Regions from separate parts of the Streptomyces sp. NPDC044061 genome, predicted to be linked through region 2. Evidence: riboswitches for the same ligand, from Rfam matches in the RefSeq annotation. Region 2 holds a riboswitch; the other holds the start of a gene.
What was found. Region 2 has a riboswitch for glycine ahead of gcvP (aminomethyl-transferring glycine dehydrogenase). Riboswitches for the same ligand answer to the same signal wherever they lie in the genome.

Region 1: it holds a riboswitch for glycine, as region 2 does, so the genes downstream of both, gcvT (glycine cleavage system aminomethyltransferase GcvT) here and gcvP (aminomethyl-transferring glycine dehydrogenase) in region 2, are expected to answer to the same signal.

What each region holds. Positions count from the first base shown of each region.
Region 1 is NZ_JBWKFL010000016.1:69,996-73,393, forward strand. It holds gene glyA (serine hydroxymethyltransferase) at 1-242, opposite strand, end outside; gene gcvH (glycine cleavage system protein GcvH) at 257-634, opposite strand; gene gcvT (glycine cleavage system aminomethyltransferase GcvT) at 748-1,875, opposite strand; glycine riboswitch at 1,922-2,035, opposite strand; glycine riboswitch at 2,036-2,133, opposite strand; gene AC07CM_RS26015 (AAA family ATPase) at 2,311-2,979, shown strand; gene AC07CM_RS26020 (enhanced serine sensitivity protein SseB) at 3,053-3,398, shown strand, end outside.
Region 2 is NZ_JBWKFL010000009.1:307,319-310,716, reverse strand. It holds gene AC07CM_RS17565 (DNA polymerase IV) at 1-613, shown strand, start outside; gene AC07CM_RS17560 (PRC-barrel domain-containing protein) at 535-906, opposite strand; glycine riboswitch at 1,026-1,120, shown strand; gene gcvP (aminomethyl-transferring glycine dehydrogenase) at 1,295-3,398, shown strand, end outside.

The sequences.
Region 1 (3,398 bases), on a different contig from region 2:
CGGTCGATGGCGATCTGCTCGGCGACGTCGACGTGCTCGCAGCCGCCGTAGTAGCGGCGGCCCGGGTAGCCCTCGGCGTACTTGTTGGTCAGGACCGAGCCCTGGGCCTCCATCACCGCGAGCGGCGCGAAGTTCTCGGAGGCGATCATCTCCAGGGTGGACTGCTGGCGGCCGAGCTCGGCGTCGACCGCGGCGGCGATCTCCGGGTCCAGCTCGTGCAGGGACGTGTTCAGGACAGTCATACGGCTACGACTCCTCAGCCGGCGGTGTGGGCGGCGTACTCGTCGGCGGAGAGCAGGTCGGCCGGCTCCTCCGAGACGCGTACCTTGAACAGCCAGCCGCCCTCGAAGGGGGCGGAGTTCACCAGCGACGGGTCGTTGACGACGTCCTCGTTGATCTCGGTGATCTCACCGCTCACGGGCGAGTACAGGTCGGAGACCGACTTCGTCGACTCCAGCTCACCGCAGGTCTCGCCCGCCTCGACGGTGGAGCCGACCTCGGGGAGCTGGGCGTAGACCACATCGCCGAGCGCGTTGGCCGCGAACTCGGTGATGCCGACCGTCGAGACGCCGTCCTCGGCGGCCGACAGCCACTCGTGCTCCTTGCTGTAGCGCAGCTGCTGGGGGTTGCTCATGGCCTGAATTCTCCTGTACGCGGGGAGTGCTGGTGAATGAGGGACTGCTGGGACTGCTGATGAGCAGGTGAATGTGCGCGGAGTCACGTCCCGGGACGGACCGCGCCCAGTGTCTACTTCTGGCGCTTGTAGAACGGCAGCGCCACGACCTCGTACGGCTCGTGGCTCCCCCGGATGTCCACACCGACGCCCTCGGTGCCCGGCGCCGCGTGCGCCGCGTCGACGTACGCCATGGCGATCGGCTTGCCCAGGGTGGGGGAGGGTGCGCCGGAGGTGACCTCGCCGATCACCTGGCCGCCCGCGACGACGGGGTACCCGGCGCGCGGTACGCGACGGCCCTCGGCGACGAGGCCGACGAGGACGCGGGGCGGTGCGGCGGCGGCGCGCTCGGCGGCCTGCCGGAGCGCCTCGCGGCCCACGAAGTCGCCCTCCTTCTCGAACTTCACCACCCGGCCGAGCCCGGCGTCGAACGGCGTCAGCGAGGTGTTCAGCTCGTGCCCGTACAGCGGCATGCCCGCCTCGAGGCGCAGGGTGTCCCGGCAGGACAGGCCGCACGGCGCCAGGCCGACGCCCTCGCCCGCCTTGGTCAGCGCCTGCCACAGCTCGACCGCGTGCTCCGGCTTCACGAACAGCTCGAAGCCGTCCTCGCCGGTGTAGCCGGTGCGGGCGATCAGCGCGGGGACGCCGGCGACCGTGCCGGGCAGGCCCGCGTAGTACTTCAGGCCGTCCAGGTCGGCGTCCGTGAGGGACTTCAGGACGCCGGGGGACTCGGGACCCTGGACCGCGATCAGCGCGTAGGCGTCCCGGTCGTCGCGCACCTCGGCGTCGAAGCCCTCGGCGCGCTCGGTCAGCGCGTCCAGCACCACCTGGGCGTTGGAGGCGTTGGCCACGACCATGTACTCGGTCTCGCCGAGCCGGTAGACGATCAGGTCGTCCAGGATGCCGCCGTCGGCCCGGCAGATCATGGTGTAGCGGGCGCGCCCGACGCCGACGGAGGCGATGTTGCCCACCAGCGCGTGGTTCAGGAGGGCGGCCGCGTCGGCGCCGGTCACCGTGATCTCGCCCATGTGCGAGAGGTCGAAGAGACCGGCCTTGGTGCGCACCGCGAGGTGCTCGTCGCGCTCGGAGCCGTAGCGCAGGGGCATGTCCCAGCCGGCGAAGTCGGTCATCGTCGCACCGAGCGAGCGGTGCAGCGCGTCCAGCGCGGTATGACGGAGTCCAGTGGGTTCGGTACTGCTCATCGGTCGGTCGTCTCCCAGGGCAGGCATGGGGGCGGGCGAGGAACGTTCCTCCCCATCTGTCATCGGAACCTGAGAGGTTCGCCATGATCCTCGCAAGGAGTGGTCACGGCTTGCACCTTGGGTGGAGCCACTGTCGCAGCGGCCCGCTTTTCAGATGTGCCTCGCCCGCGCGGTAACGGGGACCTGAGAGATTCAAGGGAGGGACTTGCTCCTTCGGCGTCCCAGCGAAGCTGCTGGGAACTCTCCCGCGCGGATTCAAACGGCCGGTATGCAGTTGGCGCGCACATCATTGCACGCCACGACCCCACCCGTCAGGGCCGCATCTGTAACCGACCTGTGGCAGTACGCGTACCGAACCACTGGACACGGCGCATTACCTTCTCTTTACATTCGAAGGGCATGGGATCTGGCGAGCCCCAGGGGAGGACGATCACGGTGAACAGGACGACGGCCTACGCCGCCACCGACGGCATCGCGGTGCCCAACCAGCCATCCGCCCCGGCTCGCGAGCGCTGCGCGGACCGCCCGGCCCCGGTCGTGCGCGACCTGCGCGACCGCGTCGGCCGCGGCCCGCGCACCCTGCTGTTCGGCCCCCGCGACCTGGTGGTGGTCACCGGCCTGCCCGGCAGCGGCAAGTCCACGCTGATGCACCGCGCGGTGCCCGGCCACCGCGTCGACTCCCAGGACGCCCGCGACCGCTGGGCCGCCCGGGCGCCCCGCTTCCTTCCCTACGCGCTCTACCGCCCCCTGGTCCGCCTCGCCCACTACGCCGGACTGCGCCGCGCCCTGCGCACCGGCGAGGGGGTCGTCGTGCACGACTGCGGCACCCAGGCCTGGGTGCGCGCCTGGCTGGCCCGCGAGGCCCGCCGCCGCGGCGGCACCCTCCACCTGCTCCTCCTCGACGTCACGCCCGAGACCGCCCGGGAGGGCCAGCGCGAGCGCGGCCGCGGAGTGTCCCGGTACGCCTTCCGCCGCCACCGCCGTACGGCCGGCCGTCTGCTGCGCGCCGTGGAGCGGGGCGAGCTGCCCGCCGGCTGCGGCTCGGCGGTGCTGATGGACCGGGACGCCGCGGACGTCCTGCACCGCATCGGCTTCTCGGGCTGACCGGACCGGGCGCTGTCACAGACACCCGCTAGCCTTCGGATCCACAGCATGGTTCCCAGCAGGCGGTAGGCAGATGGACTTCCCGGCGGACTTTCCCGCGGACTTCCCCGCACAGACGCACCCCCACCCGCACGGCGGTTGGCCCGGCAACGAGCTGGAGGAGGTGCTCTCGGCCTCCCTCGGCACGCCCTCGGCGGGCGGCCGGATCCTCGAGGTCCTGGGCCGCAGCTTCGTCTGGGTACCCCTGCCCAACGGCGGCGGCCCGCACAGCGGCCCGCTGGACCTGCCCAGCATGGAGATCGACGGCCAGGTGTACGTCCCGGTCTTCAGCTCGGAGGAGCAGCTGCGCCAGGCGGCCGGCTCCCACATGTCGTACACCGTCGCCCCGGCGGTGGAGTTCGCCCGCGGCCTGCCCCCGC
Region 2 (3,398 bases):
TGCCGGGCTGTCGGGGCGGACCATCGTGCTGAAGGTGCGGCGGTACGACTTCTCGACGCTGACCCGCTCCGAGACGCTCCGGGGGCCCACCGACGATCCGGCGGTGGTCCGGGAGGCGGCCGCGCGGCTGCTGGAGTCCGTGGACACCACGGGCGGGGTGCGGCTGCTCGGCGTGGGCGTCTCCGGGCTCGCCGACTACACCCAGGAGGACCTGTTCGCGCAGTCGGCACAGCCGTCGGGGCCGGAGGAGGCGCAGGAGACGGCGGTGGCCGAGGCCGTGCAGGAGCCGCCGGAGCCCGTCGAACGGCAGTGGCGAGCCGGGCAGGACGTGTGGCACGCCGAGTGGGGCCACGGCTGGGTGCAGGGCAGCGGTCTGGGCCGGGTGACCGTGCGCTTCGAGACGCCTCTGTCGGAGCCGGGGCGGGTGCGGACGTTCCGGGTCGAGGATCCCGCGCTGGAGCCGGCCGAGCCGCTGCCGCTGGTTCCGGTGACCGACTCCGCCCGCCCGCCGGTCGGGACGGGCCCGGAGGCGGATCAGGACTCCTCCGTGCCCGCGAGCTTGCCGAAGTCGTGGTCCGGGAAGGCGGGAGGCGGGGCCACGTCCAGGCCGTAGTGGTGATAGAGCTGGAGTTCCTGTTCGGGGGAGAGGTGACGGCCCACGCCGAAGTCGGGGGCGTCCTTGATGAGGGCGCGCTCGAAGGGGACCCGGAGGGCGCCCTCGATCAGCTCGCTCGGCTCCAGCGGGACGAAGGCGTCCCGGGAGAACAGGCCGGTGCGTATGGCCGCCCACTCCGGCACGCCCGTCGCGTCGTCGAGGTACACCTCGTCGATGGTGCCGATCTTGGTGCCATTGCGGTCGAACGCCTTGCGGCCGATCAGGTTGCGCGGATCGATGTCGGTCTGCACGGTCCCTCTCCCTCCACTTGGTCGCAACTCATCCGTAAGCACTACAAAAGAGCACATTCACGGAGGCGGCCACTCGAAGGCTCGGGCGTTGACCTCGCTGGTAGGCTGACAGCGGCTGCTGACCCCGTGCGGGAGAGTCCTCCGATCACCTCGGAGGCGCCGAAGGAGCAAATCCTCCCCGGAATCTCTCAGGCTCACGTACCGCACGGACGAGGTCACTCTGGAAAGCAGGGCGGGTGTCGACGGCTTCCGCTCTCACCGACGGTGAAAGCCGGGACGCTGGGGCGCCCGGTGAAGCTCTCAGGTTGAGATGACAGAGGGGGAGGCCGTCGGGGTATCCGTACCGGGGTGCCCCTCGAAGGTCGCGTCAGACCAGGAGGCCTCCGCAATGACCGCCCATCGCACCCCGCTCTCCGAGCTCGAAGCAGGCATTCCCTTCGAGCAGCGCCACATCGGGCCCGACCAGGAGGCGCGGGCCAAGATGCTCGCGCACGTCGGATACGGCTCCCTCGACGAGCTGACCGCCGCCGCGGTCCCGGATGTGATCAAGAACGCCGACGCCCTGGACCTGCCGGGCGCCCGCACCGAGGCCGAGGTGCTGGCCGAGCTGCGCTCGCTCGCCGACCGCAACCAGGTCCTCGGCTCCATGATCGGGCTCGGCTACTACGGCACCTTCACCCCGCCCGTCATCCTGCGCAACGTCATGGAGAACCCGGCCTGGTACACGGCCTACACGCCGTACCAGCCGGAGATCTCGCAGGGCCGTCTGGAGGCCCTGCTGAACTTCCAGACCATGGTCGCCGAGCTGGCCGGCCTGCCCACCTCCGGCGCCTCCCTGCTGGACGAGGGCACCGCCGCGGCCGAGGCGATGGCGCTGTCCCGGCGCATGGGCAAGAACAAGAAGGGCCTGTTCCTGATCGACGCGGACGCCCTGCCGCAGACCGTCGCCGTCATCGAGACGCGTGCCGAGCCGACCGGCGTGGAGGTGGTCGTCGCCGACCTCAGCGAGGGCATCCCGGCCGACATCGCCGCGCGCGAGATCAACGGCGTGCTGATCCAGTACCCCGGCGCCTCCGGTGCCGTACGCGACATCAAGCCTGTCATCGACCAGGCGCACGAGCTGGGCGCCCTCGTCACCGTCGCCGCCGACCTGCTGGCGCTCGCCCTGCTGACCTCCCCGGGCGAGCTGGGCGCGGACATCGCCGTCGGCACGACCCAGCGCTTCGGTGTGCCGATGGGCTTCGGCGGGCCGCACGCGGGCTACATGGCGGTGCACGAGAAGTTCGCGCGCAGCCTGCCCGGCCGGCTCGTCGGTGTCTCCGTCGACGCCGACGGGCACAAGGCCTACCGCCTCGCCCTGCAGACCCGTGAGCAGCACATCCGCCGCGAGAAGGCCACCAGCAACATCTGCACCGCGCAGGTGCTGCTCGCCGTGATGGCCGGCATGTACGCGGTCTACCACGGCCCCGAGGGCCTCCGGACCATCGCCCGCCGCACCCACCGCTACGCCACGATCCTCGCCGAGGGCCTGAAGGCCGGCGGTGTCGAGATCCTCCACGGCGCCTACTTCGACACGCTGACCGCGCGGGTGCCGGGCAAGGCCGCCGAGGTCGTCGCCGCCGCCCGCGACAACGGCGTCAACCTGCGTCTGGTCGACGCCGACCACGTCTCCGTCGCCTGCGACGAGACCACCAACCGCGCCCAGGTGGGTGCCGTCCTCACCGCCTTCGGCGTGGCGGGCGACATCGAAGCGCTGGACGCGACGGCCGCGGACACCCTGCCCGAGGGTCTGCTCCGCTCCGACGACTACCTCACCCACCCGGTCTTCCAGGAGCACCGCTCCGAGACCGCGATGCTGCGCTACCTGCGCAAGCTGGCCGACCGCGACTACGCGCTCGACCGCGGCATGATCCCGCTGGGCTCCTGCACCATGAAGCTCAACGCGACCACCGAGATGGAGCCGGTCACCTGGCCCGAGTTCGGCCAGCTGCACCCCTTCGCGCCCGCCGAGCAGGCCGGGGGCTACCTCACGCTCATCCACGAGCTGGAGGACCGGCTCGCCGAGGTCACCGGCTACGACAAGGTCTCGCTCCAGCCGAACGCCGGTTCGCAGGGCGAGCTGGCCGGCCTGCTGGCCGTACGCGGCTACCACCGGGCCAACGGTGACGAGCAGCGGACCGTGTGCCTGATCCCGTCCTCAGCGCACGGCACCAACGCCGCCAGCGCCGTGATGGCCGGCATGAAGGTCGTCGTCGTCAAGACCGCCGAGGACGGCGAGATCGACGTCGAGGACCTGCGCGCCAAGATCGAGAAGCACCGCGACGAGCTCTCCGTGCTGATGATCACCTATCCGTCCACGCACGGCGTCTTCGAGGAGCACGTCGCCGACATCTGCGCCCAGGTCCACGAGGCCGGCGGTCAGGTGTACGTCGACGGCGCCAACCTCAACGCGCTGGTCGGCCTCGCCAAGCCGGGCCACTTCGGCGGTGACG